2 regions of the Streptomyces sp. NPDC127177 genome follow, and region 1 is predicted to be linked to the other one. Evidence: riboswitches for the same ligand, from Rfam matches in the RefSeq annotation. Region 1 holds a riboswitch; the other holds the start of a gene.
What was found. Region 1 has a riboswitch for glycine ahead of gcvP (aminomethyl-transferring glycine dehydrogenase). Riboswitches for the same ligand answer to the same signal wherever they lie in the genome.
Positions count from the first base shown of each region.

Region 2: another riboswitch for glycine. It lies ahead of gcvT (glycine cleavage system aminomethyltransferase GcvT); the one in region 1 lies ahead of gcvP (aminomethyl-transferring glycine dehydrogenase).

Region 1 is NZ_JBHXUW010000076.1:5,791-9,192, reverse strand. Features, by position in the region: gene gcvP (aminomethyl-transferring glycine dehydrogenase) at 1-1,595, opposite strand, end outside; glycine riboswitch at 1,790-1,886, opposite strand; gene ACFVJX_RS32210 (PRC-barrel domain-containing protein) at 2,000-2,368, shown strand; gene ACFVJX_RS32205 (DNA polymerase IV) at 2,293-3,402, opposite strand, start outside.
Region 2 is NZ_JBHXUW010000050.1:21,225-24,626, reverse strand. Features, by position in the region: gene ACFVJX_RS26980 (enhanced serine sensitivity protein SseB C-terminal domain-containing protein) at 1-233, opposite strand, end outside; gene ACFVJX_RS26975 (enhanced serine sensitivity protein SseB) at 401-1,171, opposite strand; gene ACFVJX_RS26970 (AAA family ATPase) at 1,249-1,938, opposite strand; glycine riboswitch at 2,094-2,187, shown strand; gene gcvT (glycine cleavage system aminomethyltransferase GcvT) at 2,329-3,402, shown strand, end outside.

The sequences.
Region 1 (3,402 bases):
CCGAACTCGGGCCAGGTGATCGACTCCATCTCGGCGGTCGCGTTCAGCTTCATGGTGCAGGAGCCGAGCGGGATCATGCCGCGGTCCAGCGCGTAGTCGCGGTCGGCGAGCTTGCGCAGGTAGCGCAGCATCGCGGTCTCGGAGCGGTGCTGGTGGAAGACCGGGTGGGTCAGCACGGCGTCGGTGCGCAGCAGCTGCTCGGGCAGCGCCTCGGCGGCCGTGGTGTCCAGCGCATCGATGTCGCCGTTGGCGCCGAAGGCGGCCCAGACGGCCGCGACCTCGGTGCGGGTGGTGGTCTCGTCGCAGGCGAGCGAGACCAGATCACCGTCGACGAGCCGCAGGTTCACACCGCGCTCGCGGGCGTCCGCGACGACCTGGACGGCCTTGCCGGGGACCCGGACGGTGAGCGTGTCGAAGTAGGAGCCGGTCACCACGTCCACACCGCTGGAGCGCAGGCCCTCGGCCAGGATCGCGGCGTAGCGGTGGGTGCGCCGGGCGATCGTCCGCAGCCCCTCCGGGCCGTGGTAGACGGCGTACATGCCGGCCATCACGGCGAGGAGCACCTGCGCGGTACAGATGTTGCTGGTGGCCTTCTCACGGCGGATGTGCTGCTCGCGGGTCTGGAGGGCCAGCCGGTAGGCCTTGTTGCCGTCCGCGTCCACGGAGACGCCCACGAGGCGGCCGGGCAGGCTGCGCGCGAACTTCTCCCGGACCGCCATGAAACCGGCGTGCGGGCCGCCGAAGCCCATCGGCACGCCGAAGCGCTGGGTGGTGCCGACGGCGATGTCCGCGCCGAGCTCACCGGGCGAGGTGAGCAGGGTGAGCGCGAGGAGGTCGGCGGCGACGGTGACGATCGCGCCGAGCTCGTGGGCCCGGTCGATGACGGGCTTGATGTCGCGTACGGCACCGGAGGCGCCGGGGTACTGCAGCAGGACTCCGAAGACGCCACGCTCGGCGATCTCCGCCGGGATGCCGTCGGTCAGGTCGGCGACGACGACCTCGACACCGGTCGGTTCGGCGCGGGTCTCTATGACGGCGACGGTCTGCGGCAGGGTGTCCGCGTCGACCAGGAAGACGCCGTTCTTGACCTTGCCGACGCGCCGCGCCAGGGCCATGGCCTCGGCGGCGGCGGTGCCCTCGTCGAGCAGTGAGGCACCGGAGGTGGGCAGCCCGGTCAGGTCGGCGACCATCGTCTGGAAGTTCAGGAGGGCTTCGAGGCGGCCCTGGGAGATCTCCGGCTGGTACGGCGTGTAGGCCGTGTACCAGGCGGGGTTCTCCATGACGTTGCGCAGGATCACCGGCGGGGTGAACGTGCCGTAGTAGCCGAGGCCGATCATCGGGGCCAGCACCTGGTTGCGGTCGGCCAGCGCGCGCAGTTCGGCCAGTACCTCGGCCTCGGTACGGGCCGTCGGCAGCTCGAGCGCCTCCGCGCTGCGGATGACATCGGGCACGGCGGCCGATGTGAGCTCGTCGAGCGAGCCGTAACCGACCTGGGCGAGCATCTTCGCCTGCGCCGCGGCGTCGGGACCGATATGACGCTGCTCGAAGGGGATTCCCTGCTCCAGCTGGGAGAGCGAAGTGCGACGGGGGGTCATGGTGGAGGCCTCCTGGTCTGTCACGACCTGCGAGGGGCACCACGGCGCGGGGTGCCCGAACGGCCTCCCCCTCTGTCATCTCAACCTGAGAGCTTCACCGGCACCCGCTGCGGGCACCGGCTTTCACCGTCGGTGAGGAAAGGACCCGCCTCGGCACAGGGCCGTGCGGAACCCACCCTGCTTTCCAGAGTGACCTAGTCCGTGCGGTACGGGGGCCTGAGAGATTCCGGGGAGGATTTGCTCCTTCGGCGCCTCCGGAGCTGATCCGGAGGACTCTCCCGCACGGGGTAAGCAGCCGCTCCCAGCCTACCAGCGGGGTGCCCGGCGCAATTCTCGAGTGGCCAACGCCACGGATCTGCACTTCTGTGGTTCCTGTGGAGTAGTCGCGACCCGTGGGAGGGACCGTGCAGACCGACATCGATCCGCGCAGCCTGATCGGCCGCAAGGTGTTCGACCGCGAGGGCACCAAGATCGGAACCGTGGACGAGGTGTACCTCGACGACGCGACCGGCGTGCCGGAGTGGGCCGCCGTACGCACCGGGTTGTTCAGCCGGGACGCCTTCGTCCCGCTGGAACCCAGCGAATTCGTCGAGGACGCGCTGCGCGTCCCCTTCGAGCGTTCACTCATCAAGGACGCGCCCGACTTCGGGGTAGGCCGGCACCTCTCGCCGGAACAGGAGCTCCAGCTCTACCGGCACTACGGTCTGGACTCCCCGCCCGAGGAGATCGGCCCGGACCGGGACTTCGGCAGACTGGCCGGCCAGGACGAGTAGTCGGCCGGGTCCCGCACGAGCGGCAGCGGATCGGCCGGCTGGAGTTCCGGATCATCGATACGGAACGTCCGCACCCGGCCGGGCGCCGATTCCGGCTCCTCGAAGCGCACCGTGACCCGGCCGACCCCACTGCCCTGCACCCAGCCGTGGCCGTAGGTCCCGTGCCGTACGTCGTGCCCGGCCGGCCAGCGCCGGGCGGCGAGCTGCTCGGCGCTCTCCTGTTCCGGCTCCTCGTGCTCGGGCCGTTCCTCCGCCGCACCGGCGTCGGCTCCCGGCTCGGCGCCCCCGGCCGCGAGTTCGGCGGCGAGCTCGGCCGCGATCCGCTCATCGGCCGCCTGCGCGAACAGATCCTCCTGGGTGAAGTCCGCGAGGCCTGTGACGCCCACGCCCAGCAGCCGTACTCCCCCGGTGGTGTCCACGGACTCCAGGAGCCGCGCAGCGGCCTCCCTGACCACCGTGGGATCGTCGGTGGGGCCGCGCAGCGTCTCGGACCGGGTCAGGGTCGAGAAGTCGTAACGCCGCACCTTCAGCACCACCGTCCGGCCCGAGCGTCCGGCGGCCCGCAGCCGCTGCACGCACCGGTCGGCAAGCCGCTCCACCTCGCCCCTGACCCGGACACGGTCGTGCAGGTCCGTGTCGAAGGTGTCCTCGACCGAGACCGACTTCGCGTCGCGTTCGGCGACGACGGGGCGGTCGTCATGGCCGGACGCCATCCGGTGCAGTGAGACGCCGTGCGCCCTGCCCAGCAGCCGTACGAGCTCGGCCTCGCCCGCCTCGGCCAGATCGTTCACGGTGGTCATCCCGGCGCGGCGCAGGTGGTCCGCGGTGGCGGGCCCGACGCCGGGCAGCGTCCGGACCGGCATGGGTGCGAGCAGATCGCGTTCGGTGCCCGGTTCTATCAGCAGGAGTCCGTTGGGCTTCGCCTCTTCGGAGGCGATCTTGGCCAGCATCTTGGAGCCCGCGAGGCCGACGGAGCCGCTGAGTCCGGTGACGGCCTCGATCGCCTCGCGCAGCTGCTCACCGATGGTGACCGC
Region 2 (3,402 bases), on a different contig from region 1:
CTGACGGAGAGCTCCTGGGCGGAGGTGACGCAGGGGGCGTAGCCGAGGCCGTCGACCTCCATGTTGCCGTACTGGGCGTCGGGCGATCCGGCCCGGCCGCTCCAGAGCAGCATCCAGATCCGGTCAGCCGCCAGGGCCTGGAGCAGCGCCTCGTACGCGTCGTAGCGTCCGGGCGTCACTTGGCGCAGCATGCGCTCGATCTGCCCGGCCGCCGCGGTGCCTGACGCACTCACCCTGGGTCCCGCCCCTCTTCGATCCACTGTGTCGGCCTGCCGCTCCCGGGGCACTCGGGTACGGCGCGGTGCCGAGGCACCAGCCATCAAACCAGCTTAGGTGCCGGTCCTGACACCGACTTGACTCCGCGGTCCACCACTGTCACCCCGCGGTGCGACGGGCCCCGCTACTCGGCGGCGCGCTGGTAGAACGGCCTGATCCGGGCACGCATCCAGTCGGCGACCGGGTCCTGTGCCACGTCGAGCAGTACGAGATTGACCGGCCAGGCCACCTCGACGCGGCCGAGCGCCCGGCCGAGGGCGTCCATCGGGGCGTTGCGTCCGGCGCCGTCCCAGGTGGAGAACTCGACGCCGACGAAGAGGACGGGGTCGCCGCCCTCGATGCTGGCGAGGGCCCTGCGCGCGCTGAGCACGACACCGCTCTCCTCGAACTCGCCGGCCGCGGCGGAGAGGAAGTCGACGGGCTCCTCCTTCCAGTCCGGCTCGTAGAGCCGGACCCGGCCGCCGCTGGAGGGCCCGTCGAGCACGGTGCGTCCGACCCGGCAGAGTTCGGCGACCGCGGGCGGTGGCAGCGGCATGCCGACCGCCCCGCCCGGGTTGACGGCGATACCGAGCTGCGGGGGCAGCCCGCGGGCGAATTCGACGGCGGGTGCCACGGTGAAGGACATGTGGGAGCCGACGCAGGTGAGGAACTGCTGCTCGGAGCTGAACACGGGGACGTACGGTGCGCCGTCGAGCTCCAGTGTCGGCAGGTCCAGGTCGGTGGCGTCGGGGCCGCCGCCGTTGGGCAGGGGCACCCAGAGATGGCTGCGGCCGAGCACCTCGACCAGCCGTCCGCCCGCCTCCGGGCTGCCGAGCGAGGCGCCCAGCACTTCTTCGAGCTCGTTGGCCGGCCATCCGCCCTGCGGATGGGTCCCGTCCTGTGCCGGAATATCCACTGCATCCCTCTCTCGCCCCGTGCCGTGCAGCACGAGGTTAGCGCCGAGCGCCGGGTGTCCAGGCATCGGACAGCCCGCTACGGGCTCTCACCCTGTGCGTCTGCGAAGGTGATCCGGGTCAGCAGCGCCGCGGCCTCCCGGTCCAGCAGCACCGCCGAGACGCAGCCGAGCGGCAGCGTGCCCGCCTCGGTGTCCCGCAGCAGCCTGCGCACCGCCCGGCGGTGCCGGGCGAACGCGTATCCGGAGACGCCGCGCCCCCGCTCCCGCTGGCCCGCCAGCGCGGTCTGCGGGGTGACGTCTAGCAGGACGAGGTGCAGGACGCGGCCGCGCCGCCGGGCGTCGCGCGACAGCCAGCCGCGCACCCATGCCTGGGCGCCGCAGTCATGGACGACGACGGAGACGCCGGAGCGCAGCACCTGCCACAGCCCCCAGTAGTGGGCGACCCGGACGAGGGGACGGTAGAAGGCGTAGGGGACTAATCGTGGCAGCGCGGCGGACCAGCGGTCCCGGGTGTCCTGGGAGTCGATGACGCGGGCGGCCACGGCCCGTGCGATCAGGGTCGATTTGCCGCTGCCCGGCAGTCCTGAGACGACCACGACGTCACCCGGAGCGAAGCGCAGGCTCCGCGGGCCGCACCCGGACCTCTCCCGCAGATCGCTCACGACGGGCCCGCGCGGGCCGTGCGTCTCGCGGGCCGGCGCGCCCTGCTGTGCGGGCAGTGCGCCGTGCGCGACCCCCGCGGTCGCCGCGTACCGCCGCAACGTCATCGCCATCCCCCTGTCGGCCGACCACACCTGTCAAGAAGTGTAAAGAAAAGGTAATGCGGCACAAGCGTCCGACCCGCCGGATCCGGTGGGGTACCGGCGCCCCACTGTCCGGCAATGCGTGCGATGATGACCCGGCCAACTGCATAAAGGCCGCTTGAATCCGCGCGGGAGAGTTCCGGTCACCGTGCCGGGCGCCGAAGGAGCAAGATCCTCCCTTGAATCTCTCAGGCCCCGTACCGCGTGGATGAGGCAGATCTGAAAAGCGAGTCGCCCGGCGGCTCCACCCAAGGTGCAAGCCGAACCCCTGCGGGGTCTCTCGGCGAACCTCTCAGGTTCCGATGACAGATGGGGAGGGATCGTCCTCGTCGTCATGCCCTGGGAGCCGTATCCATGAGCACCGCCCCCCGTCTCACCGCCCTCGATGTGCTGCACCGTTCGCTCGGCGCGACCATGACCGACTTCGCGGGCTGGGACATGCCGCTGCGCTACGCCAGTGAGCGCGACGAGCACAACGCCGTGCGCACGAAGGCCGGCCTCTTCGACCTCTCCCACATGGGCGAGATCACCGTCACCGGCCCCGAGGCCGTGGCACTGCTGAACTTCGCGCTGGTCGGCAACATCGGCACCGTCTCCGTGGGCCGGGCCCGCTACACGATGATCTGCGCCGAGGACGGCGGCATCCTGGACGACCTGATCGTGTACCGGCTGGGAGAGACCGAGTACATGGTCGTCGCCAACGCCGGCAACGCCCAGACCGTGCTGGACGCGCTGACCGCCCGCGCGGAGGGCTTCGACGCCGAGGTGCGCGACGACCGCGACGCGTACGCGCTGCTCGCCGTCCAGGGCCCCGAGTCCCCCGCCATCCTGGCCGCCGTCACGGAGGCCGACCTGGACGGCCTGAAGTACTACGCCGGTCTACCCGGCACGGTCGCCGGGGTCCCCGCTCTGATCGCCCGCACCGGCTACACCGGCGAGGACGGCTTCGAGCTCTTCGTCGCACCCGAGCACGCCGAGCAGCTGTGGCGGGCACTCACCGAGGCCGGCGCCTCCCGCGGGCTGATCCCCTGCGGGCTCTCCTGCCGCGACACGCTGCGCCTGGAGGCGGGCATGCCGCTGTACGGGCACGAGCTGACGACGTCCCTGACGCCGTTCGACGCCGGTCTCGGCCGGGTCGTGAAGTTCGAGAAGGAGAGCGACTTCGTCGGCCGCAAGGCGCTGGAGGCCGCTGCCGAGCGCGCCGAGACCGCCCCGCCCCGCAAGCTCGTCGGCCTGATCGCCGAGGGCCGCCGGGTGCCGCGGGCGGGCTTCTCCGTCATCGCGGAGGGCCAGGTCATCGGCAAGGTCACCTCGGGCGCCCCGTCGCCGACCCTCGGCAAGCCGATCGCCATGGCGTACGTCGACGCCGCGCACGCCACGCCCGGCACCGAGGGCGTCGGAGTGGACATCCGGGGCAACCACGAACCG